2 linked regions of the Salipiger sp. CCB-MM3 genome follow. The protein of the gene in region 1 interacts with the protein of each later gene in a pairwise test. Links are inferred from orthologs where the notes say so. Each region holds a gene or a part of one and is shown on either strand. Other genes may lie near its edges.

What was found.
Region 2: the proteins of hflC (region 1) and ftsH interact in binary tests that used the Escherichia coli proteins (3 or more experiments, as listed by UniProt). The link is inferred for Salipiger sp. CCB-MM3 from one-to-one orthologs.

What each region holds. Positions count from the first base shown.
Region 1 is NZ_CP014595.1:692,391-707,129, reverse strand. Bases 2,080-4,998 are described here. They hold hflC (protease modulator HflC), read left to right. Parts: upstream 2,080-2,990; coding sequence 2,991-4,007; downstream 4,008-4,998. Other genes in these bases: AYJ57_RS03400 (DegQ family serine endoprotease), read left to right, coding at 4,472-4,998; AYJ57_RS03405 (DUF2065 domain-containing protein), read left to right, coding at 4,004-4,195; hflK (FtsH protease activity modulator HflK), read left to right, coding at 2,080-2,989. Also shown: ribose-5-phosphate isomerase RpiA, read left to right, coding at 1-56; AYJ57_RS03420 (FAD-dependent oxidoreductase), read left to right, coding at 315-1,772; more of hflK, read left to right, coding at 1,835-2,079; more of AYJ57_RS03400, read left to right, coding at 4,999-5,875; AYJ57_RS03395 (IclR family transcriptional regulator), read right to left, coding at 6,046-6,807; AYJ57_RS03390 (3-oxoacid CoA-transferase subunit A), read left to right, coding at 6,928-7,635; AYJ57_RS03385 (3-oxoacid CoA-transferase subunit B), read left to right, coding at 7,644-8,327; pcaF (3-oxoadipyl-CoA thiolase), read left to right, coding at 8,329-9,522; AYJ57_RS03375 (hypothetical protein), read left to right, coding at 9,765-10,346; AYJ57_RS03370 (glycosyltransferase), read right to left, coding at 10,378-12,369; AYJ57_RS03365 (HlyD family efflux transporter periplasmic adaptor subunit), read right to left, coding at 12,371-13,549; AYJ57_RS03360 (glycosyl hydrolase family 8), read right to left, coding at 13,688-14,713; AYJ57_RS26170 (hypothetical protein), read right to left, coding at 14,674-14,739.
Region 2 is NZ_CP014596.1:190,211-204,971, reverse strand. What follows is about bases 4,209-7,149. They hold ftsH (ATP-dependent zinc metalloprotease FtsH), read left to right. Parts: upstream 4,209-4,692; coding sequence 4,693-6,606; downstream 6,607-7,149. Other genes in these bases: AYJ57_RS14865 (methyltransferase domain-containing protein), read left to right, coding at 6,603-7,149; tilS (tRNA lysidine(34) synthetase TilS), read left to right, coding at 4,209-4,600. Also shown: AYJ57_RS14895 (cell envelope biogenesis protein TolA), read left to right, coding at 1-160; Tol-Pal system beta propeller repeat protein TolB, read left to right, coding at 364-1,698; peptidoglycan-associated lipoprotein Pal, read left to right, coding at 1,867-2,397; tol-pal system protein YbgF, read left to right, coding at 2,409-3,254; more of tilS, read left to right, coding at 3,275-4,208; more of AYJ57_RS14865, read left to right, coding at 7,150-7,379; AYJ57_RS14860 (MOSC domain-containing protein), read left to right, coding at 7,497-8,096; AYJ57_RS14855 (formate--tetrahydrofolate ligase), read left to right, coding at 8,192-9,862; AYJ57_RS14850 (chorismate mutase), read left to right, coding at 10,028-10,324; bifunctional methylenetetrahydrofolate dehydrogenase/methenyltetrahydrofolate cyclohydrolase FolD, read left to right, coding at 10,330-11,232; ligase-associated DNA damage response endonuclease PdeM, read right to left, coding at 11,433-12,095; AYJ57_RS14835 (SDR family oxidoreductase), read left to right, coding at 12,194-12,868; AYJ57_RS14830 (ligase-associated DNA damage response DEXH box helicase), read right to left, coding at 12,872-14,761. UniProt on the Escherichia coli protein: Acts as a processive, ATP-dependent zinc metallopeptidase for both cytoplasmic and membrane proteins. Plays a role in the quality control of integral membrane proteins.

The sequences.
Region 1 (14,739 bases):
GCGGCGAAGCGGGCGAGAGCACGGTCGATCTCAGCGAGGCCCAGACGCTGCTCTGAGCCCCGCGCCCAGACTGACACCAACCAGACGACACCAAAAAGACAGGCCGCCCATGGATCATCCGTGGGCGGCCTTTCATCTTTCCAAAAATACTCCGGGGGCGCGGGGGCTGGCCCCCGCCTCGCCGCCTGACCTCTGCACGCACAGCGCGCACGTCGCAGAGCGCCGCGGCCATCCGGCCCGGTCGCTCTGGTCATCCGCCCGGCTCTGTGGTCTACCTCCCGCCGACAGAAAACAAGGCGACCCAGAGGCGACCCATGAGCGATTTTGACTTTGATCTCTTTGTGATCGGCGGCGGTTCGGGCGGCGTGCGTGCGGCCCGCGTTGCGGCGGGCGAGACCGGCGCCAAAGTGGCCCTCGCCGAAGAGGACCGTTATGGCGGCACCTGCGTCATCCGCGGCTGCGTTCCCAAGAAACTGATGGTCTTCGCGTCCGAATACGGCACGGTTGCCGAGGACGCCAAGGGCTATGGCTGGGACATCGCGGAGGGCAGCTTCAACTGGGGCAGCTTCCGCGAGCGGCTCAACAACGAGCTGGACCGGCTCGAAGGCATCTACCGCAACCTGCTGAAGAACTCGGGCGTCACCTCCTATGATGCGCGGGCCAAGGTGAAGGACGCGCATACGGTCGAGCTGTCGACTGGCGAGACGATCACCGCCAAGCACATCCTCGTCGCCACCGGCGGCCGCCCGATGCGCCCCGAGATCCCCAATGCCGAGCTGGGTCTGGTGTCGGACGATATTTTCCATCTCGAGGATCTGCCAAGCTCGATCCTGATCGTCGGCGGCGGCTATATCGCCTGCGAGTTTGCCTGCATTCTCAACGGGCTTGGCGTCGAGGTGACGCAATACTACCGCGGCGCGCAGGTGCTGCGCGGCTTTGACGAGCAGGCCCGCGGCCTGATCGCCGAGAGCATGGTGGAAAACGGCGTGCAGCTGCACTGCGGCACCGACATCGTTGAAATGCGCCTCGCCACCGCCGAGGATCTCGAAGAGCATGAGATCGCCGGCGTGCCCATGGGCGCACGGATGCAGGAAATGCTGGCCGATCACAGCGGCGGCAAGCCCGGCGACGGCCCGGTCTGGGTCAAGGCGTCGAACGGCGACGTGAAGGTCTTTGACAAGGTGTTCTTCGCCACCGGCCGTCTGCCCAACACCGACGACATGGGGCTCGAAGAGGCTGGCGTGAAGCTGGGCCGCAAGGGCGAGATTCTGGTGGATGACTACAGCGCCACGGATGTGCCCTCGATCTACGCCATCGGCGATGTCACCGACCGGGTGAACCTCACCCCGGTGGCGATCCGCGAGGGCATGGCCTTCGTCGAGACGGTGTTCAAGGACAACCCCACCAAGGTCGATCACGAGCTGATCCCCTCGGCGGTCTTCACCCAGCCCGAGTTCGGCACGGTGGGCCTGTCCGAGGAAGAGGCGGCCGAGCAGGAGCCGATCGAGGTCTATGCCACCTCGTTCCGCCCGATGCAGACCGCCTTTGCCGGTCGGCCAGACCGGGTGATGATGAAGCTGGTCGTCTCGAAGGAGACCCGCAAGGTGCTGGGCTGCCATATCGTCGCACCCAACGCCGGGGAAATGATCCAGCTGGCGGGGATTGCCGTAAAGATGGGGGCGACGAAAGAGGATTTCGATCGTACCGTGGCAGTGCACCCGACCATGTCGGAAGAGATCGTGACGCTGAAGTCCCCGGTGCGCACCGCTTGAATTCGCGGTGAAAATGCACAGGTAGGGGAACACACAGACGTGAGTGAGAGGGAAGGAACCTAATGGCAGGACACGGCGGCGGCCCCTGGGGCGGCGGTGGCAATCAGGGTGGCGGCAGGCCGCCCAGCGGTGGCGGAGGCAACAACAACGGTGGCCGACGTCCTGAGGATCCGCAGATCCCCGAGATCGACGAGCTGATGAAGAAGGGCCAGGAGCGGCTGCGCGTGCTGATGGGCGGGCGCGGCGGCAACAACGGCGGGCGCACCGGTGGCACCGGTGGCGGCTCGGGCGGGCCCAAGTTCAACCGCAGCACCGTGGCCCTGATCGCGCTGGTCGCGGTTGGTGTCTGGGGTTGGATGAGCTTCTACACCGTCCGGCCCGAAGAACAGTCGGTGGAGCTTTTCCTCGGCAAATATTCCTCGACCGGCAATCCCGGCCTGAACTTCGCACCTTGGCCCTTCGTCACCCATGAGGTGGTGAATGTGACCTCGGAGCGGACCGAGACCATCGGCAATGGGCGTGATTCGGCGGACAGCCTGATGCTGACCACCGATGCCAACATCGTCGACATCGAGTTTCAGGTGGTCTGGAACATCAACGATCCGGCGAAACTGCTGTTCAACATCCGCGACCCGCAGCTGACCGTGCAGGCGGTCTCCGAGGCGACGATGCGCGAGATCATCGCGGCCAGCAACCTCGCCCCGATCCTCAACCGCGATCGCGGCATCATTGCAGACACCGCGCGCGAAGAGATTCAGGCGACGCTGGACGAGTATGAGAGCGGCATCAACATCGTGCGGATCAACCTCGACACCGCCGATCCACCCCGCGAGGTGATCGACGCCTTCCGCGAGGTGCAGGCCGCCGAGCAGGAGCGTGACCGCCTCGAACGTCAGGCCGATGCCTACGCCAACCGCGTGGTCGCCGAGGCCCGGGGTGAAGCGGCGCAGATCCGAGAAGAGGCCGAAGGCTATCGTGCGCAAGTGGTCAACGAGGCGCTGGGTGAAGCCAGCCGTTTCTCTGCCGTGCGCGAGGAATATGCCAAGGCCCCCGAGGTCACCCGTCGCCGTCTCTACCTCGAAACGATGGAGAACGTGCTGGGCGGGGTCGACAAGACGATCCTCGACGAGGGCGTGACCGGCGAGGGCGGCGTTGTGCCTTACCTGCCGCTCAACGAGCTGAACCGCAGCCGAACCACCACAGAGGGAGGTAACTGACATGCGCAAGTCGACTTATGTGCTGCCGGTGATCGTCGTTCTGGCGGTGATTGCCCTCTCGTCGATCTTCGTGGTGGACGAGCGCGAGAAGGCTCTCGTGCTGCAGTTCGGCCAGATCAAATCGGTCAAGGAAGAGCCCGGGCTCGCCTTCAAAGTGCCGCTGATCCAGGAAGTGGTGAAATACGACGACCGCATCCTGTCGCTCGACACCGACACCATCGAGGTGACGCCGTCGGATGACCGCCGCCTCGTTGTGGACGCCTTCGCGCGCTACCGCATCGCCGATGTGGTGCGCTTCCGTCAGGCCGTGGGCGTGGGCGGTCTGCGCACCGCCGAGGACCGCCTGTCGGGCATCCTCAACGCGCAGATCCGCGAAGTTCTGGGTGCCGATCAGGTAACCTCGGACGTCATCCTGTCGGAAGACCGTCGCGGGCTGACCAACCGCATTCGCGACCAGGCGCGCCAACAGGCGCTGTCTCTGGGCCTTGATGTGGTGGACGTGCGTCTCAAGCAGACCAACCTGCCGTCGCAGAACCTCGAAGCGACCTTCGCCCGGATGCGCGCCGAGCGGGAACGGGAAGCCGCCGACGAGATCGCCCGTGGTAACGAGGCCGCGCAGCGCGTGCGCGCGCTGGCCGACCGGACCGTGGTCGAGACTCAATCGGAAGCTAACCGCGATGCCGACATCATCCGCGGTGAGGCCGACGCCGAAAGCAACGGCATCTATGCCGAGGCCTATGGCGCCGATCCCGAGTTCTTTGGCTTCTACCGGTCGCTGCAGGCTTACCGCAAAGCGCTGCCGGGCGAGAATTCCTCGATCGTCATGACCCCGACCGGCGAGTTCTTCGACTATTTCCGCAATCAGGGTGAGGCCACTCCGGCACCGCTCGCGGAAAGCTCGGAAGAGGGCGAGGATTCCGCTGCGGCGGCGCCTGCGGCCCCCTCTACTTCGGGCAGCACGGCCACCGGTTCTTCCACCAGTGGAAGCGCCACCACCGGCGCCACCGCCACCGAGTGAGCGGCACCGACATACTGACGGGGATCGCTCTGGTTCTCGTGATCGAGGGGCTGGTGTACGCACTGGCCCCTTCGCTTGTGGAGCGCATGCTCGAGGCATTGCGCGACATGCCGCTGGAGATGCGCAGGTTTCTGGGGCTTGCGACGCTGATCACTGGGGTTCTGCTGCTGTGGATCGCGCGCCGCTGAGCGGGCATGCGCCGAGCCTGCCGGCGGCGCGCCGCCGAAATTTTCACTGCCCTGTCACATGGGCTTGAAACCTTGAAACCTTTTCTTTGGTGGCCGCTCAAAGCACCTATGTTACGCTTGTTCATGAGGAGGCAGCGCGCCGCGTGGGGCACCGCGCTCAAGACCGCGATCAAGGCTGCCGAACAGAAGGAGTTCCCTGTGAAACCACAAAATCTTGCAGTGACGGAGGGTGCGAGCCCGGTGCGGCTGTTCTGGCTTGCCACGATCTCCGCATTCATGATCGTCTCGCAGTCGCTGATGGCGCAGGCGCAGAGCGCGCCTGACAGCTTCTCGGGACTGGCCGAGCGCGTCAGCCCCTCGGTCGTCAATATCACCACCTCGACGATGGTCGCGGGGCGCACCGGCCCGCAGGGCATCGTTCCCGAAGGCTCGCCCTTCGAGGATTTCTTCCGCGAGTTTCAGGATCGCAACGGCAATGGCCCCGAAGGCGACCGCCCGCGCCGCTCCTCGGCGCTCGGCTCGGGCTTTGTGGTGTCGGAAGACGGCTATATCGTCACCAACAACCACGTCATCGAAGGCGCGGATGAGATCACCATCGAGTTCTTCTCCGGCAAGGAACTGGACGCGAAGCTGGTCGGCACCGATCCCAACACCGATATCGCGCTGCTGAAGGTGGACGCGGACGAGCCGCTGCCCTTCGTCAAGTTCGGCAACTCCGACGACAGCAAGGTCGGCGACTGGGTGATGGCCATGGGCAACCCGCTGGGGCAGGGCTTCTCGGTCTCGGCCGGGATCGTTTCGGCCCGCAACCGCGCGCTCTCGGGCACCTATGACGACTACATCCAGACCGACGCGGCGATCAACCGCGGCAACTCGGGCGGCCCGCTGTTCAACATGAACGGCGACGTGATTGGCGTGAACACCGCGATCCTCTCGCCCAATGGTGGCTCGATTGGCATCGGCTTCTCGATGGCCTCGAATGTGGTGACCAAAGTGGTCGACCAGCTCAAGCAATATGGTGAGACCCGCCGCGGCTGGCTCGGCGTGCGCATTCAGGACGTGACCCCGGATATGGCTGAGGCGCTTGGCCTCGACAGCGCCGAAGGTGCCATGGTCTCGGATGTGCCCGATGGCCCGGCCAAGGACGCAGGCATGAAGGCGGGCGACGTGATCGTCTCCTTCGACGGCAAATCGGTCTCCGACACCCGCCAGCTGGTGCGGATCGTCGGCAACACCGAGGTCGGCAAATCGGTCCGTGTGGTGGTCAACCGCAACGGCAACACCGAGACGCTGCTGGTGACCCTCGGCCGCCGCGAGGAAACCGAGACCGCCGTGCCCGCCTCGCAACAGCAGGAGGGCATCGAAGAGCCCGCCACCAAGGACCTGATGGGCCTCACCCTGTCGCCGCTCACCGCCGAACTGCGCAGCGAGCTGGGTCTGCAGGACAGCGCCAAGGGTCTTGCGGTCACCGATGTCGACCCCGCTGCCGAAGCCTATGAAAAGGGCCTGCGCGCCGGGGACGTGATCACCGAAGCCGGTCAGACCGAGGTGCTGAGCCTCAATGACCTCGAGGATCGCATCACCGAAGCCAAGGACGCCGGACGCAAGTCGATCCTGCTGCTGGTGCGCCGCGGTGGGGATCCGCGCTTCGTGGCCCTGAGCCTCGACACGGACGAGTGAGCCGCTAGGTTCCACAGGCCAAGCTCATGAAAACGGGGCGGGGGGAAACCCTCGCCCCTTTTCTTGTCGGCAGCTTTTTCTCGAGGCCTTTGGCCTTCATTGTTCTGCAAATACGCAGTCGGCACCTGCCGCCAGCGCCGAAGCCGCGTATTTTTGGAACAATGAAAGGCTCAGGGCAGCACCCGGCGCAGGCCCGCCTGCACCTTGAGGAGGGCGGGCAGATAGTCTTGCGCCAGATCCTCCGGCTCCGCCTGCATGGCGGGCAGGCCGGTGTTCAGCGCGGCCACCACCTTGCCATGCGCGTTGTAGAGCGGCACGGCGATGGAGCGCAGGCCCATCTCCACCTCTTGGTCGATAATGGCGAACCCCTGCGCGCGGGTTTGCGCGATGCGGGCGATGATCTCTTCGGGGTCGGTCAGCGACCGCGGCGTGCGCGGCGTGAGGTCAGAGCGGTCGAGCAGGGCGCGCATCTCCGTTTCGGGCAGGGCGGCGAGCAGCACCCGGCCCATGGAGGTGCAATGGGCCGGCAGGCGCGAGCCGGGCATCAGGCCGATGCTCATGACTTTGCGCTGCGCCGCGCGGGCGAGGTAGACGATCTCGGTCTCGTCGAGGATCGACACCGAGCTTGACTGATGGATCTGTTCCGACAGCTGATCGAGCCAGGGCTGCACCAGCTGCGGCAGGGGCAGGGCGGCGAGCGCCCCCATGCCGAGGCGCAGCACCCGCGGGGTGAGCTGGAAGAATTTCCCGTCGTAATCGGCGTAGCCCAGCCGGTGCAGCGTGAGCAGGCAGCGCCGCGCGGTGGCGCGGTCGAGGCCGGTCATCTCGGCCACCTGCGCGATCGACAGGCGCGGGGTTTCGGCGCGGAAGCACTCGATCACCTGCAGGCCCTTCGCCAGAGAGGCGATGTAATCGGTCGGTTTGTTCAACATGCGCACGATTTGCGGCGGTATCTGAACAAATGTCAACATGCGCACGAAATCCATAGCCCCTGTTACCCGCAGGTCATATTTCCCCTTCCGAGGGCGATCCGCGCCCACAGGAGGATTTTCATGGACAAGAGCATCGCCAGCGCCGCGGAGGCCGTTTCGGTCATTCCCGATGGCGCCACCGTGATGATCGGCGGCTTCGGTGGCTCCGGCGCGCCGATCGAGCTGATCCACGCGCTGATCGACCACGGCGCCAAAGACCTGACCGTCGTCAACAACAACGCCGGCAATGGCCACGTCGGCCTTGCCGCGCTGATCGAACAGAAGCGGGTCAAGAAGCTGATTTGCTCCTTCCCGCGCTCGGCGGACCCGCGGGTCTTCACCGAGGCTTATCTGGCCGGAGAGATCGAGCTTGAGATCGTGCCGCAGGGCACGCTCGCCGAGCGTATCCGGGCGGGCGGCGCGGGCATCCCGGCCTTCTATACCGCCACCAGCTACGGCACCGAACTGGCCGAGGGCAAGCCGGTCGAGGAATTCGAGGGCAAGCACTACGTCCGCGAGCGCTGGCTCAAGGCGGATTACGCGCTGATCAAGGCCGAGCTGGCCGATCCGCACGGCAACCTGACCTACCGGATGGCGGCGCGCAACTTCAACCCGGTGATGGCCATGGCCGCGACCCACACCATCGCGCAGGCGTCGCAGATCGTTCCGCTGGGCGGCATCGATCCCGAGCATGTCATCACCCCCGGCATCTTTGTCGGCTCGGTGGTCGAGGTGGCAAAGCCCGCACAGGAAGAAGAGCTGAACCGGGCGGAGGCCGTTTACCCATGAGTGATACCATGACCGACATTTCCGCCATCAAACTGAGCAACGCCCAGATCGCATGGCGCGCGGCGCAGGACATCGAGGATGGCGCTTACGTCAACCTCGGCATCGGCTTCCCGGAGATGGTTGCCAAGTTCCAGCCCGAGGGCAAGCAGGCGATCTTCCACACCGAGAACGGCGTGCTGGATTTCGGCGAAGCGCCGAAGCCGGGCGAGGAAGACTGGGACTGCATCAACGCGGGCAAGAAGGCGATCACCATCAAGCCGGGCACCGCCTTCTTCCACCACGCCGACAGCTTCGCCATGGTGCGCGGTGGCCACCTCGACGTGGCCATCCTTGGCGCCTACGAGATCGCGCAGAACGGTGACCTTGCCAACTGGTCCACGGGCAAGGGCGGCGTGCCCGCCGTCGGCGGCGCGATGGATCTGGTGCAGAGCGCCAAGCGTGTGGCGGTGCTGACCGATCACGTCACCAAGAAGGGTGCGCCCAAGCTGGTGGCCAGCTGCTCGCTGCCGCTGACCGGCGTGGGCTGCGTGACGCGCATCTACACTTCGCTGGCAGTGGTTGACGTGGTGGGCGGCAAATTCGTCCTGCGCGAGAAGATCCCCGCCATCTCCTTCGACGAGCTGCAGGCGCTCACCGGCGCGCCGCTGCATGTCGAGGGTGACGTTGCCGACCTGATCTGCCCGGAGCTCTGAGATGACCGAAGCCTATATCTGTTCCTACATCCGCACGCCCATCGGCCGCTTCGGCGGTTCGCTGTCCGCGGTGCGGGCCGACGATCTGGGGGCCATCCCGCTGAAGGCGCTGATGGCCAAGCACGACATCGACTGGTCGGCGGTGGACGAAGTCTATTTCGGCTGCGCCAACCAGGCGGGCGAAGACAACCGCAACGTCGCGCGCATGTCCTCGCTGCTGGCGGGGCTGCCGGTGACGGTGCCGGGCACCACCCTCAATCGCCTCTGTGGCTCGGGCATGGATGCGATCATCGCCGCCGCGCGCGCCATCAAGGCGGGCGAGATCGAGCTGGCCATCGCGGGCGGCGTCGAGAGCATGAGCCGCGCGCCCTTCGTGATGCCGAAGGCGTCCTCGGCCTTCTCGCGCAATGCCGAGATCTACGACACCACCATCGGCTGGCGCTTCGTCAACAAGCTGATGAAGGCGCAATACGGCGTGGATAGCATGCCCGAAACCGGCGAGAACGTGGCCGCGCAGTTCGGCATCAGCCGCGAGGATCAGGACGCCTTTGCCATGCGGTCGCAGGAAAAGGCGGCGGCTGCGCAGGCCAATGGCCGTCTCGCGCAGGAGATCACCCCGGTGACCATCCCGCAGCGCAAGGGCGATCCGCTGATCGTAGACACCGACGAGCATCCGCGCCAGACCTCGCTGGAGAAGCTCGCCAAGCTGCCGACGCCGTTCCGCGAGGGCGGCTCGGTCACGGCGGGCAACGCCTCGGGGGTGAACGACGGGGCCGCGGCGCTGATCATCGCTTCGGAAGCGGCGGTGAAGGCGCATGGGCTGACCCCGATCGCGCGCATCGTCGGCGGCTCCACCGCAGGCGTCGAGCCGCGCATCATGGGCTTTGGCCCGGCACCGGCGTCGAAGAAGCTGATGGCGCGGCTTGGTCTAACGCAGGACGCCTTCGACGTGATCGAGCTGAACGAGGCCTTCGCGTCTCAGGGCATCGCCACGCTGCGCGATCTGGGCATCGCCGATGACGACCCGCGGGTGAACCCCAACGGCGGTGCCATCGCGCTTGGCCACCCGCTTGGCATGTCGGGCGCGCGCATCACCGGCACCGCCGCGCTGGAGCTGAAGCCCGGCCAGAAGGCGCTGGCGACCATGTGCATCGGCGTGGGTCAGGGCATCGCCATCGCGCTTGAAGGCGCGTAGGCAACAGCTGAACCATCTGCTCTGCAAGGGCATGTCAGGGGCGGGGGGCAACCTCCGCCCTTTCTGCGTCAAAAGATGGCTGGCGGAAACATGCCGCTATGTCAGGGATTAATGTCTCGATAATGACACGGCGTGACCTGCGCTTGGCCCGGCCACTTGCGTCGGCGTGCCTGCGTTGCGAACCCTAGGTCAATCCGGGCGACCCTCTGGCGGGCAGACAATCAACAAAAATGGAACTGAACATGACGACCTCTGGCTTTCTCGCTACGGCCGGTCTTGCGGCATCTCTGGCATTGTCGGCGCTGCCGGCAGCGGCGGACGGCACCTTCGTGCAGCTCGAACAGGCGCAAAGCACCTCGGGCGCCGTGCTGGCGGTGAACCGCGACAAGCTGAACTACGGCGGAGTGGTGAGCCATTGGGACGGAGGGTATTCGGTTGTCGGCAGCCTCACCTACGGGTTCGACACGCCGATTGGTGCCAGCTTCAAGATCGGCCCGGCGGTGGGCGGGGTCTACAAGGATGGCGAAGAAGACGAATATGACTTTGGCGTGCGTGCCTCGCTGGACCACTGGATGCCCACGTCTTTCGGCTCGTTCTACTATCTGGGTGAGCTCAACAGCATCGAACACAGTTGGTTCGGGCTGGTCTCTTTCGGTTGGGGCGACAGCGGTTTCAACACCGAGCTTTCGCGCGGTGGCAGTGACAGCTATCTCGACACAACCTTCGCGGTGAACAAGCATTACGATGGGCCGGTGAGCCTGCGTGCGGGCTATCGCTTCATCTCGGGCGAGTTCTTCATCGGCTTTTCGGTCAACACATTCTGAGCGCCACGTGTTCTGAAGGCAGTGCGGCGCGTCAGCCGGGCAGGCCGAAGCTGATGCGTCGCGCGATATCTGCAATCACCGCAGAGGTTCGGGTGCTGACCACGCCCGGCGCATCGCCTTCCGCGTAGAACCGCACAAACAGTGCCTCGCGCTGCTCGGCTGTCGGCTCCAGCTTCAGGCGCGCGCCGTCGGTGGTGGTGGCGATCACATAGGCCTCGAGGTCGCCCACGTCGGGCAGATGCAGAACGCCACGGGTCTGCAGCGGATAAAGGTTTCCGCGCAGCCGCGCCGTATCGAGCGTGAGCGACGACAGCCACAGCGCGTCACTGCGGCCATTGGCGGTGAAGCTCACCCGTTCGGGTTTGTCGGCGATATGGGATTCGGCGCGGGGCAGTTCGATGCAGGTAAAGCAGGTCACCGTCAGCACGGCCATATTGTAGACGGTCCAGAAGACGATCACCCATTTGCCATCGCCCGCATCATTGTAGGCGAAATTGTCGTCGAAGATGCCGAGGCTGAGGCCAACCACGCTCAGCACAAGGCAGATCGCGAAGGGCGCCATCAGCCGCCATTGCACGACCACCTTAGAGCGGTCGCCGCCTTTGGCGGTGACCGAGAACTTGTGCCCCTTGGGGCGGAACAGCCCAGTATAGGCCGCGCGGGTGATCGGGATCGAGCCGATGAGCTGGCTGACGTCATGCATGACCGGGATCATCAGCCCGCGCGACAGCAGGTTCATCACCATGGTGACCCAGACGTAATAGGGGCCGAAATAGATCAGCACATCGGCCAGCTGCGCATCGACAACGGTGATGTTGAAGAACCAGTAGAGCAGCGGAAACACGATGGCGGCGATGCGGAACGGAAAACTGGTGGCCCAGAAGAACACCGAGTCGATGACGCTCCAGCGGTCGCGGATGCGCAGGTTGGCCTTGCTGAGCGGACCCACGGACGAGCGGGCGATCTGCATCAGGCCGAGGCACCAGCGGGCGCGCTGGGTGATGTATTCTGCAAGGCCTTCCGGCGCGAGCCCTTCGGTGAGCGGCTCGTTGAGGTAGACGGTCTTCCAGCCGATGGTCTGCAGCGAAATCGTGAGCATGAAATCTTCGGTCACGCTCTCCGTAGGGAAGCCGCCCAACTCGCGCAGCGCCTCCCAGCGGCAGACCGAGGAAGTGCCGCAGCAGATCGCCGTGCCCCATGCATCGCGCGAGCATTGCATGTGGTCGAAGAAGAACCGCTGCTCGTCAGGGTAAGAGGCGCTGAGCCCGAGGTTGTGCTGGATCGGGTCGGCGTTGAAGAAGTGCTGCGGCGTCTGCACCAGCCCCACGGTAGGGTCATGAAACAGCGCCAGCGTGCGCGAGATGAACCCCCGGTGCGGCACGAAATCCGCATCGAGCACCGCGCAGAAGTCCGGCGGCACCGGGTCTTCGGCCAGCCGGTCCAGCGCGTGGTTGATGTTGCCCGCCTTCGAGCCTTTGTTGTCGGGTCGCCGCATGTAACGCACGTTTTGCGTTTCGCAGTAGTCGCGCAGCCAGTCGCGGCGGTTGTCGTCGAGGACGATGATCTCTTTGTTGCGGTGCCGCAGCGATTTGGCCCCGATGATGGTGCGCTCGAGGATCTCGCGGTCCTCGTTGTAGGTAGCGATCATCACCGCAACTTTGGGCTCTTTGTCGCCCCACCATGCGGCGTGTTCGTCGGCCTCGATGCTGCGCTGCTTGTGGCGTGCAAGGATGACGAAGGCGCTGAGCGAGCCGATCAGCGTGGCCAGTTCGAGCCCATAGAGCGCGTAGCTGAAGAAGGCGCTGGCGCTGAACTCCAGCGGTGCCAAGGTCTCTGCGCCCCGCCACCACGCGTAGCGCGCGGCAAGGATGAAGGCGATGGCGAAGAGGATGCTGCGGTCGCGGGTGCGGTAGATGTCGACGATGAACGGCAGGATCAGCCCGATGCCCGCCACCAAGAGCAGATAGGCGCTGCTCGACCCCAACTCGCCGAGATGGGGGAACGGGGCGAGATCGCGGTTCATCTCAGTCGAACCAGCCGCGGAAGATGTCCAGCGGACGCCCGTCAAAGAAGGCCCGGCCAGTGCGGCCCACGGCGCAGCCGATCTCGGGGTCGGCGTTGAGCGAGGGCACCAGCAGCGTCACGTCATAGCGTTCAAGGTGCTTTGCGCTCGGCGCGACGGCGAGGTTGGCGTAGATCGTGCGCGCGCCGCTGCCGGCAAGGCGGCCGACCGTGGCGGGGTAGAGATGCGACTGCCCGGTGAAGCGGAAGCTGGCGTCCTGCCCCACGCGGAGCGAGTTGAACGTGCGCTCGGTCACCGAAAGGGTGATCATGCTGCGGCTGCAATCGACGAGGCGCAGAATCGGATCGCCGCGCTGCACGGTCACGGCATCAGCCTGCAGGGTCTCCCAGAACAGCATGCCCTCGGCGGGGGTGCGCAGTTCGGCGCGCGACTGGCGGCCAAGGCGCTGGCGGGCGCGGGTCATGCGGCGCTCGATCGCGGCGCGCTGCGCGTCGGTTTCGGTGAGGGCCGCGTTCAGACTGTCGAGTTCATCGTCGATCTGCGCCATGCGCTGTCCGGCATAGGGCGCGTCGTTGTAGCCGTCGCCGAGATAGACCCCCTCGCGCGCGGTGGCGAGTTCGATCTCGAGCGTCTCGACGCGCTCGCGGGCGTGCGAAAGCGCCAGCGCGCGGGTCACCGGCTCGCCGGGGCGGCGGCTGTCTTCGACGGTCACGCCATCGGCCAGCGAGGCGGCGGCGCTGCCGGTGCTTTCGTCCGATGCTTCGAGCAATGCGACGCGCTCGCGCGCCTCTTTCAGCCGCGCCTCGATCTCTTCGATGCGGGCGGCGTGAAAGCGTTCGGCCCGGGCCTCAAGATCGGCGCGCGCCTTCTTCTTCTGCTCGATGTCGGCCTCGAGCCTAGCATAGGCGGCGCCTGCCGTGTCGGCTTCGAGTTGCAGATCATACAGCCGGACGGAATCGGCGAGCGGATCGTTCACCGTGGCCAGAAGCTCATTCTGTCCCAGCCGCGCGCCAAGCGCATGGCCCTGCATTTCCAGCGTGCCCGCGACCGGCGCACGCAGCGTCACCACCGGCGCGTTGACAGTGGCGTTGGCGCTGGCGGCGGTCATCTGTTCGCCGATGATCACCCACAGCGTGGCGAGGATCGCGGCGATGCCGATGATGAGGCGGGTATACTTCATGTGCTGCTCGCGGTGTTTGCCCGTTTTGCGGGATTTTCTGCGCGACGCAGCGAGAGTGCAAGCCATTGGCCGGCAAAAGTTTACGTGGGGAGGCCCCTCGGTAAACTTTTCGTAACGATTAAGGCCGGAACTGGGCCCTCAGCAGCTTCCGCGCTCCCGGATGGCCACATTCGCGAGAAGTTGCAGGGTCGCCGGGTAGTAAGACTGCGCAGAATCCTGCCGGGTTGCCGGGGGCAGGGGCGCGCAGCGGGCCAGTGCGGCGATGGCGCGATAGCCCGCGCTGTCGGAAACCGCGCGCACCTTGCCTGCGGGCCCAAGCGCAACGGCGACCTTGCCGCCGGGGCCCGCCGCGTCGAAACCCGCCAACGCCGAGGCGACTGCGGGGTGCGCGGTGCGGCCCGACCAAGTGAGGTAGAGCGGGATGCGAATGGCATCATAGCTCGAGCGCAGCTCATGTTCCTGCGGCGCGTCAAAGCCCGCCTCGGTGACGTCGATCCAGTCGGGCAGTACCGGCTCGCGCGCAAGTTCGGCCAGCAGCCTCTCGCCGTGGTCGGCGGCGCGGATCAGCTTGGGCTCTCCGGCAGCCTCGCCAAGCTCCCGCAGCGCACGGGGCATGATGTAGGACGGGTTAAAGAGCACCCGGTCGGGGGCCATGCGTGCCTCGGCGCCGGGCCTGAGGATAAGCTCTTGCGGCGCGCGCGGGTCGGGAGCGAGGCACAGGCGGGCGATGTCGCGGGCGATGGCCATGGCAGTGTCGTAATATTCGTGCCAGCCGCTGTCGCGCGCCGCCCGCAGCAGAGCCCAAGCGCGGAAGAGATCGCCATCGGTGGCATTGTGCCAATCCTCGATATTGTCGCGGCGGCGGGGGATCCATTGCCACGCCATGAGCCGGTCGTCGCGGATCGCGAGATTATGCGCCGTCCACTCCTCCATATTTCGGAAGCTGCGCTCATCCCCATGGGCCTGTGCCAGAAGCAAGCCATAGCCCTGACCTTCGGAATGGCTCGTGCCGCCCTGCAGATCGTCGATCACCCGCCCGTCGGGCTGCATGAACCGCGCGCGCCACAGCCGCCAGCATTGCTCAGAACTGGATTCGGCGGTCGCTGCCGGGGCGGCGCTGCAGGTCAAAGCGGTGAGCCCCGCGAGGAAATTGCGTCTGTCCATAACTGCTCGGTCAAATTGCGGCATGT
Region 2 (14,761 bases), on another replicon or contig:
GTCGGGCGGCGATGCCTCCGCGGCAGAGACCGCGTTCCAGAACGCGCGGCGCGCCATTCTGCGCTGTCAGGGGGACGGCTATTCGCTGCCTGCCGACAAATACGACCAGTGGAAGACCATCGAAATGACCTTCAATCCCGAGCAGATGAGGCAGCGGTGATGGGGCATTTCGGCAAGCGCCTGCATTCAGGTCGACGCACAGCCTGGCACACAGGTCAGCATACGGGCCGACTTGGGCCGCATGACACGGCTCTTTGTCCGGGGCGGGGTCCCGCGCTATGTTCGCCCCGAGGACGACCAAAAGCAGGCAAACTGGCAGGTAATCCGCGGCGCGGCACGGCGACCGGGAAGGAGACTACGAGCATGACAAGAATTCTGGCCCTGATCCTTGCCCTCGGCACCGCCGGGACGGCGGTGGGCGTTGCGGCACCGGCGCTGGCGCAGGATGGCCCTTTGCGCATCGAGATCACCGAGGGCGTGATCGAACCGCTGCCCTATGCGGTGCCCGATTTCGTCGCCGAGGGTGGCAACGCGGCGGAGTATGCGCAGCAGATCAGCCGGGTGATCGCCGAAGACCTCAGCGGCACCGGCCTCTTCCGCGAAATTCCGCGCGATGCGCATATCAGCCGCGTGTCGAATTTCTCCAGCCCGGTGCAATTTTCGGACTGGAAGGCGATCAACGCGCAGGCGCTGATCACCGGCGCCGTCAGCTCTGACGGGGCAGGGCGGCTCACCGTGAAGTTCCGGGCTTGGGATGTTTTTGCGGGTACCGAACTTGGCGACGGCATGCAGTTCTCGGCCACCACCGATGGCTGGCGGCGGCTGGCGCATAAGGTCGCCGATCAGGTCTATTCGCGCATCACCGGCGAGAGCGGCTATTTCGACAGCCGCGTGGTCTATGTCTCGGAGAGCGGGCCGAAGGATGAGCGCGCCAAACGCCTCGCGGTGATGGATTACGACGGCGCCAATGTGCAGTATCTGACCGACAGCCGCTCGATCGTCATCGCGCCGCGCTTCTCGCCGAACGGCGACCGGGTGCTTTACACCAGCTATGAGACCGGCGAGCCGCGCATCCATGTGCTCGACGTGGGCTCTGTGCAAAGCCGCATCCTGCCGACCTCGGACGGGGTGATGAGCTTTGCGCCGCGCTTCTCGCCTGATGGCTCGCAACTGCTCTATTCGATGACCCGCGGCTCCAACACCGACATCTACGCGATGGACATCAACTCCGGCCAGACCCGGCAGTTGACCACCGCGCCCTCGATCGAGACCGGCGCCAGCTTCTCGCCCGACGGCAGCAAGATCGTCTTCGAAAGCGACCGTTCGGGCAGCCAGCAGCTCTATGTCATGCCGGTGAGCGGCGGCGAGCCGACCCGCATCAGCTTTGGTCAGGGCCGCTATGGCACGCCGGTCTGGTCGCCGCGCGGCGATCTCATCGCCTTCACCAAGCAGAACGCCGGGCGCTTCCACATCGGGGTGATGCGCACGGACGGCTCGGAAGAGCGGCTGCTCACGGCCTCTTTCCTCGACGAGGGCCCGAGCTGGGCACCGAATGGCCGGGTGCTGATGTTCGCCCGTGAGACGCAGGGCGCGCAGGGCGCAAGCTCGCTCTACACGGTCGACATCTCGGGCCGGAACCTCAAGCGGGTGCGCACGCCTGACGGGGCCTCTGACCCGAGCTGGGGGCCGCTGCAGTAACGGCAGGACAAATGGGTGCGCTCCGCCGGAGCGCGCCCTTCGCTTTGCGTCCCAATGCGCCGGAAACAATTCTCTCAAAAGGGTTATCCGCGCTCAGAGACGCCACGTTCCCAAGACTTTCGCGCTGTGATAGCCTTGCGGCAAACAAACGAGCAGGACAGTGATCCAATGACATATCTTCCGAAGGTTCTGATGCTGGTGGCCGGTCTTGGCCTTGCTGCCTGCACCAACCCCGACCGTTTCAACGAAGGTGCCTATGGCGCCGGTGCCGGCGCGGGTTATGGCGCGGGCGCCAATGGCGGCATGGTGCCGGGCTCGGCGAACGACCCGACCTCCTCGGCCTACTTCAATCAGGCGATCGGCGACCGCGTGCTCTTCGCCGTCGATCAGTCGACGCTTTCGGCACAGGCGCAGGCCACGCTCGACGCGCAGGCGCAATGGCTGATGACCAACTCCGATTACCTCGCGGTGATCGAAGGCCACGCCGACGAGCAGGGCACCCGCGAGTATAACATCGCGCTTGGTGCGCGCCGCGCCAACGCCGTGATGGAATATCTGATCTCCAAGGGTGTGGCACCGACCCGCCTGCGCCAGATTTCCTACGGCAAGGAGCGTCCGGTCGAGATTTGTTCGGAAGAAGCCTGCTACGCCAAGAACCGCCGCGCGGTGACGGTGATCTCCATGGGCATGACGAGCTGAAGGAGGGCCTGATGCGTCTGACCGGCATTGCCCTATGTCTGGGCCTGATCGCGAGCGGCGCGCAGGCCCAGCAGAGTGAGACCCTGGCGGACCTCCGCCAGGAGCTTGTTATGCTCGACAGTCAGCTCAAGAAGCTGAAGCAAGAGCTCAACACCACCGGCATTGGCACGGCCAATGTTGGCGGCAGCACGCTTGATCGGGTCAACGCGATCGAGGCCGAACTGACCCGGCTCACCGCACGCACCGAAGAGCTGAGCCACCGGATCGACAGCGTCGTCAGCGACGGCACCAACCGGATCGGCGATCTGGAGTTCCGCATCTGCGAGATCGAACCGGGCTGCGACATCGGCAACATCGGCCAGACACGCCCGCTTGGCGGCGATCAGCCGGCGACCTCGGGCACGCCTGCGCCCGCGCCGTCGCAGAGCGCTTCCTCTGGCGGGGACGCGCTGCCGTCGGACGGGGCCGAGCTGGCAGTTGGCGAAGAAACCGATTTCCGGCGAGCCCAGGAGGCGCTCGCCAACGGTGACTTTCAATCCGCCGCGAGTGAGTTTGCGTCCTTCCGCCAGACCTACCCGGGTTCTCCGCTAGAGGCGGCAAGCTATCTCGGCGAGGGCCGGGCCCTGAGCGAGGCAGGTGACACGCGCGAGGCCGCGCGGCGCTTCCTCGGCGCCTACGCCAACTACCCCGAAAGCGAGGTGGCCCCCGATGCGCTGTGGCGGCTTGGCGCGGCGCTTGGGCAGCTTGGCAGCACCAATGAGGCCTGCGTGACGCTGGGCGAGGTGGCCACCCGCTATCCGGGCAATGCGGCCGTCGCCAAGGCGCAGACCGAAATGGACCGTCTCGGCTGCCAGTGAAGCAGCCGGGAGTGACCGCGGTGACGCCAACTCTGGACCAGCGCTTTGCCGATGCCATGGGCGCGGCGCTGGGGCCTGACTTCCCTTCCGATATCGCGCTGGCCGTCTCTGGCGGCGGCGACAGCATGGCGATGCTCACGCTGGCGCACAACTGGACCCATGTCTGGGGCGTTCGCCTGCATGTGGTCACCGTCGATCACGGGTTGCGGCCCGAGGCGGCGGACGAGGCACGCATGGTCGCGCAGACCTGCGCCGAACTGGGCTGGCCGCACAGCACCCTTCGCTGGAACTGGGACGGGCAGGGCAACCTGATGGATGCGGCGCGGCGCGCGCGTCTGTCGCTGATTGGCGGCTGGCGCGGCGATATTCGCGACGTGCTCATGGCGCATACCGCGGACGACATGGCCGAGACTTTCCTGATGCGCCTTGCCCGCGGTGCCGGGGTCGAGGGGCTGTCGGCGATGCAGCCGGTGCGCGAGGTCTTTGAACCGGGCGAGACCCGGCCCATGCGCATCATTCGGCCCTGCCTCGACATGCGCCGCGAGGAGTTGCGCCACTACCTTCGCGTGCTCAAGGGCACATGGGCAGACGATCCTTCGAACGAGGATGACAGCTATGACCGGGTGCGCGCCCGCAAGCTGATCGCCCGGCTCGAGGCGGAAGGTGAGCTCTCCGGCCCCGACCTGACAGCCGCCGCGAAGCGCATGGCGCGGGCGGGCGAGGCGCTGCGCGCGCGCGCGCTGCAGGTCTGGAAAGAGATCGCCGTTGCCACGCCTCCCGAGCGCGTGGGCGATCTGCTGTTCGATCAATCCGCCTTCCAGACCATCGAGCGTGACACCCAGTTGCGGCTGCTCTCCGCCGCGCTGCAGTTCGTCTCGGGCGCAGAGTACCGCCCGCGCGAGGCGCCGCTCGAGGCTCTGCTCGACCGGCTGCTTGGCGGGGGCGGCGGCACGCTGCATGGCTGCGAGCTGCGCATCGAGCGCGGGCGGGTCGCGATCTTTCGCGAGTATGATGCTGTGCGTGAGACTGTCTGCGCCGCCACCCAAAATGCGCTCTGGGATGGCCGCTGGCGGCTCTGCCTCAACGCGGGGCAGGACGCGGGGAAGGGCACCGAGTTGCGCGCGCTTGGCGACGACGGCTGGGCGCAGCGTGACCGCACCGCGCCGCCGCCGGTGCCCTATCACGCCGCCCGCTCGGCACCGGCGCTTTTCGACGGTGCGCGGCTGGTGGCCTGTGATGCGGTGGCGCTTTCGGGGAGCGCCGCACCCGTCTTTGAGCTCTGCCGCTCCGGTCGCAAGGGCCTGAGCTTCGCGGCATTCCTGCAATCCGGCCCGCAAACCGGGTGAAATCGCATTGAACCGGCTGGCTCAGCCCTTATGTTAGGCACACATCGCGTCTTCGCGAGAAGCGCGAGATACGTCATTTTAGGAGGCCGTCCTTGGGCAACGCACGAAATATCGCCTTCTGGGTCGTTCTTTTCCTGTTGATTCTGGCGCTCTTCAACCTCTTCTCCGGAGGCGGGAGCACGCTGCAGAGCCGGGAAATCAGCTACTCGGATTTCATGGAGGCGGTCGATTCTCAATCCGTCAGCACCGTCACCATCGACGGCGAGCAGATCCGCTACCGCGGCAACGACGGACAGGATTACGTCACCGTCAAGCCCGAGGATGCCCGGGTCACCGATACGCTGATCGATAAGGGCGTCACCGTGCGCGCAGAGCCGCAGGAGCAATCGGGCTTCCAAGCGTTCCTGCTCAGCCTTCTGCCCTTCCTGCTGCTGATCGGCGTGTGGATCTATTTCATGAACCGCATGCAGGGCGGCGGCAAAGGCGGCGCCATGGGCTTTGGCAAGTCCAAGGCCAAGCTGCTGACCGAAAAGCATGGCCGCGTCACCTTTGACGACGTGGCGGGCATCGATGAGGCCAAGGAAGAACTCGAAGAGATCGTGGAATTCCTGCGCAACCCGCAGAAGTTCTCGCGCCTCGGCGGCAAGATCCCCAAAGGCGCTCTGCTAGTGGGCCCTCCGGGCACCGGTAAAACGTTGCTGGCGCGCGCCATCGCAGGCGAGGCGGGCGTGCCCTTCTTCACCATTTCGGGCTCGGACTTTGTGGAAATGTTCGTCGGTGTCGGCGCGTCCCGCGTGCGCGACATGTTCGAGCAGGCCAAGAAGAATGCCCCCTGTATCGTCTTCATCGACGAGATCGACGCCGTGGGCCGCAACCGTGGCTCGGGCTACGGCGGTGGCAACGACGAGCGCGAACAGACCCTCAACCAGCTGCTGGTCGAGATGGACGGTTTCGAGGCCAACGAAGGCGTGATCATCATCGCCGCCACCAACCGCCGCGACGTGCTTGACCCCGCGCTGCTGCGTCCGGGCCGCTTCGACCGTCAGGTCATGGTGGGCAACCCCGACATCAAGGGCCGCGAGAAGATCCTCGGCGTGCACGCCCGCAAGACTCCGCTTGGCCCGGATGTCGATCTGCGCATCATCGCGCGCGGCACCCCCGGTTTTTCGGGCGCGGATCTGGCGAACCTCGTGAACGAGGCGGCGCTGATGGCCGCCCGCGTTGGCCGCCGGTTCGTGACGATGGAAGACTTCGAGAACGCCAAGGACAAGGTCATGATGGGCGCCGAGCGCCGGTCGATGGTCCTGACCGCGGATCAGAAGGAGAAGACCGCCTACCACGAGGCCGGTCACGCCGTCGTCGGCCTGTCGCTGCCGCAGTGCGATCCCGTCTACAAGGCGACGATCATCCCGCGCGGCGGGGCGCTCGGCATGGTGGTCTCGCTGCCCGAGATCGACCGTCTGAACTGGCACAAGTCGGAATGCGAGGAAAAGCTCGCGATGACCATGGCTGGTAAGGCTGCCGAGATCATCAAATACGGCGAGCCCAACGTCTCGAACGGCCCGGCGGGCGACATCCAGCAGGCGTCGGCGCTGGCACGCGCCATGGTGCTGCGCTGGGGCATGTCGGACAAGATCGGCAATATCGATTACTCCGAGGCGCATGAGGGCTATCAGGGCAACACCGCTGGCCTGTCGGTCTCGGCGCATACCAAAGAGCTGATCGAGGAAGAGGTCCGCAACTTCATCCAGATCGCCTATGAGCGCGCCTACCAGATCCTCACCGAGAAGAACGAGGAATGGGAGCGTCTGGCGCAGGGCCTGCTTGAGTATGAGACGCTCACCGGCGACGAGATCAAGCGCGTGATGAAGGGCGAGCCGCCGAACGCATCGGGCGGCGAGGATGACGGATCGGACGACACCCCGAGCGTCACGGCCATCCCCAAGACCAAGCCGAAGGCTAAGCCGACGGACGAGGGTGGGATGGAGCCCGAACCCTCTGCATGAGCCAAGACGGTCATAAAGACTGGGACCCCGGGACCTATCACAGGTTCCGGGGTCATCGTTTGCGCCCCGCGCTCGATCTGCTGCGCGCGCTGCCGGCGCTGCCCGAGGGGCCGGTGGTGGACCTCGGCTGCGGCGCCGGGGATGTCGGTCCCGCACTAGCGCAGCTGGGCCGGAGGCTCGAAGGGGTCGATCTCAGCCCCGCGATGCTGTACAAGGCGCGCGCCACCGATTGCTACGACGCGCTGCATCAGGCCGACATCTCGGCATGGCAGGCCGAAAGCCCGCCCGCGCTGATCTTTTCCAACGCGGCGCTGCATTGGACCCATGGCCACGACATCCTGCTGCCGCGCCTGCTGGCCATGCTGGCCCCCGGCGGCACGCTGGCGGTGCAGGTCCCGGCGCAGAACGATGCGCCCTCGCACCGCATGTGGCTGGCTCTGGTCGAGGAACGCTATCCGGGCCGTGTCGATCCCGCCACGATCCCCGGCATCCTGCGCCCGGCAGAGTATCACGCGCTGCTGGCACCGCAGGGCGAGACCGCGCTTTGGGAAACCGAGTACTATCAGTATCTCGCCCCGCAGGAGAACGGCCATCCGGTGCGCCATTTCACCCAAGCCACGTTTGCCCGCCCGGTGCTGGAGCCGTTGACCGAGGCCGAGCGGACCGACTTGATCGCGGCCTATGAGGCGGTGATCCGTACGGTGTACCCGGTGGACGAGAGCGGCGGCGCGCTGTTCCCGTTCCGGCGGCTGTTCTTCACCGTCACGATCTGACAGCGGTCCGGGTCCGGCGGCGAATGCGCAGGAACCGGGTCCGATACCCCCTCGACCTTGCCGCCTATCTGTGGCCCAACTTGGCGCCGTAACGTAAGCTGTCCAAGGACCCCTCTCATGCCCGCGCTCAAGCCCACCCAGTTCTCTGCCCGTATCACTTGGCTTGGCCGTGTGCCGGTCGAAGGCGACAGCATCCGGTCCGTCCCCGTCGAGTCGATCGAACTGGATTGGGCCGGGCCCCAAGACGAGCGCCATGCCGGTCTGACGCGCCCGTCCTGCTCGCGGGTGACGTCGCAGCACAAGCGCGGCACCGAGATCGCCAACGCCCGGCAACTCAGCATCGTCGCCGCCGAAGACCTCGCCGAGATCGCCGCGACGCTGGATCTCGAGGCCATCGACCCGGTGCTCGCAGGGGCGACGCTGATCCTCGAAGGCATCCCCGATTTCAGCCACATCCCGCCGTCCTCGCGCCTGCAGGGGCCGGATGGTGCGACGCTGGTGATCGACATGGAAAACCGCCCCTGCAATCTGCCCGCGCGCGAGATCGAGGCCGAGCACAAGGGCCACGGCAAGGCGTTCAAATCCGCCGCCAAGGGCAAGCGTGGGGTGACCGCCTGGGTCGAGCGTCCGGGCACGCTCTCGATCGGGGACACGCTGACGCTGCATATCCCCGACCAGCCGGTCTGGGCGCATCTCGACGCGGCGCGCAAGGGCTGAGCGCTTCACGCAGAGGTCGAACGCTTCGCGCGTGACCACGCGCGCCAGAGCGGCTATGGACGGGGCACGAGACCACTCCGCAGGAAGGCCCCGCCATGACCACCGACATCGAAATCGCCCGCGCCGCGCAGAAACGCCCGATCCAAGAGATCGGCGAAAAGCTCGGCATCACCGGGGCCGACCTCATCCCCTATGGCCATGATAAGGCGAAGGTCTCGGCCAGCTTCATCGAGGGGCTGGGCGAGCGCAAGCGCGGTCGGCTGATCCTCGTCACGGCGATCAACCCGACCCCGGCGGGCGAGGGCAAGACAACCACCACCGTCGGTCTTGGTGACGGGCTGCAGGCGATTGGCAAGAAGGCGGCGATCTGCATCCGCGAGGCCTCGCTCGGGCCGAACTTCGGGATGAAGGGCGGGGCGGCTGGTGGCGGTCACGCGCAGGTGGTGCCGATGGAGGAGATGAACCTTCATTTCACCGGCGACTTCCACGCCATCACGGCGGCGCACAACCTGCTGTCGGCGATGATCGACAACCATGTGCACTGGGGCAACGCGCTCGAGATCGACCTGCGCCGCGTGGTCTGGCGCCGGGTGCTCGACGTCAACGACCGGGCGCTGCGCGACGTGGTGACCGGCCTTGGCGGCGCGCCCAACGGCTTCCCGCGTCAGGGCGGCTTTGACATCACCGTCGCCTCCGAGATCATGGCCTGCCTGTGCCTTGCCGACAATCTTACCGACCTGCAGGATCGCCTTGGCCGGATGATCGTCGCCTATCGCCGCGACAAGACCCCGGTGCTGGCGCGCGATCTGAAGGCCGATGGCGCAATGACGGTGCTGCTGAAAGACGCGATGCAGCCCAACCTCGTGCAGACGCTGGAACACACGCCTGCCTTCGTGCATGGCGGGCCCTTCGCCAATATCGCCCATGGCTGCAACTCGGTGATCGCCACCAAGACCGCGCTGCGGCTGGCCGACTACGTGGTGACCGAGGCGGGCTTTGGCGCTGATCTGGGGGCCGAGAAGTTCTTTGACATCAAGTGCCGCAAGGCCGGGCTTCACCCCGATTGCGTGGTGCTGGTGGCCACGGTGCGGGCGCTGAAGATGAACGGCGGCGTGGCGCGCGCCGACCTTGGCAGCGAAGATGTGGCCGCGGTGAAGAAGGGCTGCGCCAACCTTGGCCGCCATATCGAGAACCTGCGCCAGTTCGGTGTGCCGGTCGTCGTGGCGATCAACCATTTCGCGGGCGACAGCGAGGATGAAGTGGCGGCGGTGAAATCCTACGCCGAGGCGCGCGGCGCAGAAGCGCATCTGTGCCGCCACTGGGCCGAGGGCTCGGCGGGCATCACCGCGTTGGCCGAGCGCGTGGCGCATATCGCCGATGGCGACGCGGCGCAGTTCGCCCCGCTCTATGGCGATGAGCTGCCGCTGTGGGAGAAGATCGAGACCGTCGCCAAGCGCATCTACCATGCGGGCGAGGTCACGGCGGATGCACGGGTTCTGGCGCAGCTGAAGGACTGGGAAGAACAGGGCTTTGGCGAGCTGCCGGTCTGCATGGCCAAGACGCAATATTCCTTCTCGACCGATCCGACCCTGCGCGGCGCGCCCGAGGGGCACACGGTGCCGGTCCGCGAAGTGCGGCTCTCGGCCGGGGCGGGCTTTGTCGTGGCGATCTGCGGTGACATTATGACCATGCCCGGCCTGCCGCGCGTGCCCGCCGCCGAGAGCATCGGCCTCAACGCAGAGGGTGAGGTCGAGGGGCTCTTCTGAGCCACTGCCGCTGCCGCGCGGCGCCGAAAAAGCGCCGCGCGTTTCCGATTGGCGCATGCTTTGTCGCGATTGGCGCAATATCCGCCGCACTGGTGCGTTGATCCTTGCGCCGCATCGCGGCATAGGGGGCGCAACGGCCACGGAAAAACTTGCAAGGAGACGCCCATGCGCGATCCCGCAACCTTGGGTGACATGACGGCGCTGCGCGCCGAGATCGACGAGACCGACAAGGCGCTCACAGCGCTCTTGGCGCATCGTCAGAGCCTCATCGACCGTGCTGCCGAGATCAAGACCGGCGCGGGACTGCCCGCCCGGATCAAGGCCCGCGTCGACGAGGTCGTCGCCAACGCCCGGCGCAATGCCGAGGCCGAGGGGATCGACCCGGATCTGAGCGAGAGGCTCTGGCGCGAGTTGGTGGAATGGTCGATCCGCCGCGAGGAAGCGGTGCTGGGACAGGAGTGAGCCACATGAGTGCAACCATCATCGACGGCAAGGCCTTTGCCGCAACGGTCCGCGAGAAGGTCGCGGGCCATGTCGCCCGGCTGAAGGACGCGCATGGCATCACCCCCGGCCTCGCCGTGGTGCTGGTGGGCGAGGATCCCGCCAGTCAGGTCTATGTGCGCAACAAGGGCAAGCAGACCCTTGAGGTCGGCATGCAGAGCTTTGAGCACAAGCTGCCCGAGGATACTTCGGAAGCCGACCTGCTGGCGCTGGTCGAAAAGCTCAACGCCGATCCGGCGGTGCATGGCATCCTCGTGCAGCTGCCGCTGCCGCCGCACATGAACTCCGATCTGGTGATCAACGCCATCGACCCGGCCAAGGACGTGGATGGCTTCCACATCTCCAACGTCGGTCTTCTGGGCACCGGACAAAAGAGCATGGTGCCCTGCACGCCGCTCGGCTGCCTGATGATGCTGCGCGATCAGCTGGGCTCGCTGTCGGGGCTGAATGCCGTGGTCGTGGGCCGCTCGAACATCGTCGGCAAGCCGATGGCGCAGCTGCTGCTGGGCGACAGCTGCACGGTGACCATCGCGCATTCGCGCACCAAGGATCTGCCCGAGGTCTGCCGCCGCGCCGACATTCTCGTCGCCGCCGTGGGCCGCCCCGAGATGATCTCCGGCGACTGGGTGAAGCCCGGCGCGACGGTGATCGACGTGGGCATCAACCGCATCGACGCGCCCGAGAAGGGCGAGGGCAAGACCCGTCTGGTGGGCGACGTCGAGTTCGCCTCGGCGGCAGAGGTCGCGGGTGCGATCACCCCGGTGCCCGGCGGCGTCGGCCCGATGACCATCGCCTGCCTGCTGGCCAACACCGTGACCGCCTGCTGCCGCGCCAACGGCCTGCCCGAGCCCGAGGGGCTGACGGCGTAAGCCTCGTAATAAGGTGAAGAGCCCGGAACAAGGCCGAAGGCCGCCGGGCACGCGCCGGCCCGTCCCCGCGGGCTGGCGCTTTTTCATCCTCGCGCAAGGGAACGATGGCGTCCGGATTTGGCGAGGATAAAGCGCTGACCTCAATGGTCGCAGCGCCACCCCACGGGCCGGCGCTCGCCCGGCTCGTGCTGCGCCTGCCACTACCTCGGCATCGGCAGCCGAACCGGCTTCGGCCCGGTCAGGATCGCCTGTGCGCCGTGGCCCATCATGCCCGACAGCACCGCGCTGTCGGTGCGTAGCCCGCCGGTATAGGCCCCATAGGCGGGTAGGATCAGCCGGGCATCGTCGAGCAGGAAACAAGGCCGCGAGATCACCCGCCCGCGCAGCGCAATGCGCGCTTTGGGGTGGTAATGCCCCGAGATCTCTCCACGCGCGCCATCTTCGGCCATGTGCCGCAGCACCAGCCCGTTCAGCCGCAGTTCTGCCAGATGCGTGCCGCCCAGCGACACCGGGCCGGGATCGTGGTTGCCCTCGACCCAGAGCCACTCGCGCCCCGCCTGCAGCCGGGCGATCCACAGCTGCTCTTCCTCCGGCAGCACCAGATCGAGCCCCGCCGCGTCGAAACTGTCGCCAAGGCAGACCACGCGCCGCGCACCGGTGGCATCGAGGTCGCGCTCCAGCCGCAGCAGGGTCTCGCGCCCCTCGTAGGGCGGCATCAGCGCGCCGCCCTGCGCTGCCAGCCGCGCCGATTTGCCGAAGTGCAGGTCTGAGACCACAAGCAGCCCTTCGGCGGGCCAATGAAGCGCCCCCGATCCAAGCGCCTCCAGCGCCGCGCCATGAAAGTCGAAACCGAGCCGTGTCATGCGCGCTGCCATGCCAGAGCACCGCGCGCCCCGCAAGACGCTTGCCCCTGAACCATCGCCGCCCTAGCTGGCGTGCAGGACACAAGAAGGAGAGAGCCATGCGCCGCGCCATCGTCACCGGAGGATCGGGCCTCATCGGCAGGGGAATCTGCGACGCGCTGATCGCGGCGGGTTGGGAGGTGGCCAGCTTCGACCTCGCCGAGACGGGCCCCGCACGTCACATTCGCTGCGATGTCTCGGACGAGGCTTCGGTGACGGCTGCTTTCGAGGCCCTCGGCTGGGATCGCCTCGACCTGCTGGTCAGCAACGCCGGGCGCACCGGCGGCATCGACATGGATCTGAGCGCCACCTCGCTGGAGGAGTGGAACGGCATGATAGGCAGTCATCTCACCGGTGCCTTCCTGATGAGCCGCGCGGCGCTGCCGCTGATGGCGGAGGGCGGGGCGATCGTGATCATGGCCTCGACCCGCGCGCTGATGTCGGAAGGCGGCGATTTCGCCTATGCTGCCGCCAAGGGCGGGCTGATTGGGCTGACGCAGGCGCTGGCAGTTCAGCTGGGGCCGAAGGTGCGGGTCAACGCCATCGCGCCGGGCTGGATCAGCGGCGAGACAGAGCTGTCACAGGAAGACCACGCACAGCATCCCGTGGGGCGCGTTGGCCGCACCGGCGACATTGCGGACGCGGTGCTCTATCTGGCAGAGGCTGGCTTTGTTACCGGCCAGACGCTCACCGTCGACGGCGGCATGACCAAAAAGATGATCTACGCCGAATAGACCTCAGATCTCGGCCAGCCCGCTCTCGCGCAGCAGTGCGCCCACTTCTTCCTCCAAAAGCCGCTCGTCGGCGCTGCCGCGGATCGGCACGCGCCCCGGCTCCAGAAACAGCGGCGCCGAGAGCGGCGAGAGCCGCCCGAGCCGCACAAGGTCAATCCGGCCTTCGACACGGGCGCACATCTCGCGGATGCGCGAGAAATCCACCAGCCCGCGCATCGCTTCTTCGCGGGTGATCTGCAACAGCAGGTGCTCGGGGTCGTATTTCACCAGCGTGTCGTAAAGGATGTCCGACGACATGGTCGCCTGCTTGCCGGTCTTGCGCTGCCCGCCGATGTTGCGCTCGATCAGCCCGGCGATGGTGGCCGAGGCGCGGAAGGTGCGCTTCATCACGGCATTGCCGGCCAGCCAGCCTTCGAGTCCCGCCTCCAGCGCCTGCAGATCAAACAGCGGCGCCGGGTCGATGACCTCGTCGAGCCCCCAGATCAGCGTCGCGTAATCGGTGGCGACAAAGCCCATGGGCGCCAGCCCTTCCTCCTCCATCCGCTTGGTGAGCAGCAGCCCCAGCGTCTGCATCGCGTTGCGCCCGGCAAACCCGTAGACCACCAATTGCTCGCGCCCGTCATGCGGAAAGCTCTCGATGAGCAGGCGCCCCGGCTGCGGCAGGCGCGAGACATCGCGTTGCAGGCGCAGCCAATCGGCGGTGTGCGGGGGCAGCGCGGGCCAGTCCTCTTGCTGGAACATCCGCAGGATACGCTCCGAAAGCTGGGTGGAGGTGGCGAATTTGGTGCCCATGAAAGTGGCGATCTTGGGTTTGCGGTGCGCGTCGCGGCTGACCTGTACGACCATCTCGCGCAGGCCCTCATAGCGCACGATCTGCCCGCCGATGAGGAAGGTATCGCCGCGGGTGAGCTGCGCGGCAAAGCCCTCCTCGATCTCGCCCAGCGGCGCGCCGCCGCGCCCGCGGTAGCGCACCTTCAATGTGTCGGTGTCCTGAATGGTGCCGATGTTCTGCCGGATCCGCACCGCCGAGCGCGGGTCGCGCAGCTGCCACAGCCCGTCCTCGCGCTGCTTGAGGCGCTGCCACTGGTCATAGGCGCGCAGAGCGTAGCCACCGGTGGCGCAGAACTGCAGGCAATCGTCGAACTCCGCGCGGCTCAGCCCGGCATAGGCGCCCGCCGTGGTCATCTCGGCATAGAGCGCATCCGCCTCGAAGGGCGCGGCGCAGGCGGCAATGAGGATGTGCTGGCACAGCACGTCGCGCGGGCCGGGACCGCGGCTCTCACCGTCGAGGTCGCGCGCCCGCACCGCCTCGAGCGCCGCCACGCATTCCACCACCTCGAAACGGTTGGCGGGCACCAGCAGCGCCTTGGAGGGGGCGTTGTAGCGGTGGTTGGCGCGCCCGATGCGCTGTACCAGCCGCTTGACGTTCTTCGGCGCGCCGACCTGGATCACCAGATCGACGTCGCCCCAGTCGATGCCCAGATCCAGCGAGCCGGTGCAGACGATGGCGCGCAGATCGCCGCGCACCATGGCAGCCTCGACCTTCTCGCGCTGGCCGCGGTCGAGCGAGCCGTGGTGGATGCCGATGGGCAGGGCGTCCTCATTGGCCAGCCAGAGCTTGTGAAAGAAGATCTCGGCCTGCGCGCGGGTGTTGTGGAAGATGAGCGTGGTGCGGTGCCGCTTCACCTGCTCCAGCACCGCCGGGATGGCATAGGCCGCGCCGCCGCCCGACCAGGGTGGGGCCGCCTCGGTCTGCAGCATCGAAATGTCGGGCTCGGGGCCGGGGTCGGCCTCGACGATCTCGCAGGGGTCCGGGTGCCGCGCCAGCAGCCGGGCAATGGCGGCGGGGTCCTCGACCGTGGCCGACAGCCCCACCCGCCGCAGGTCCGGGCA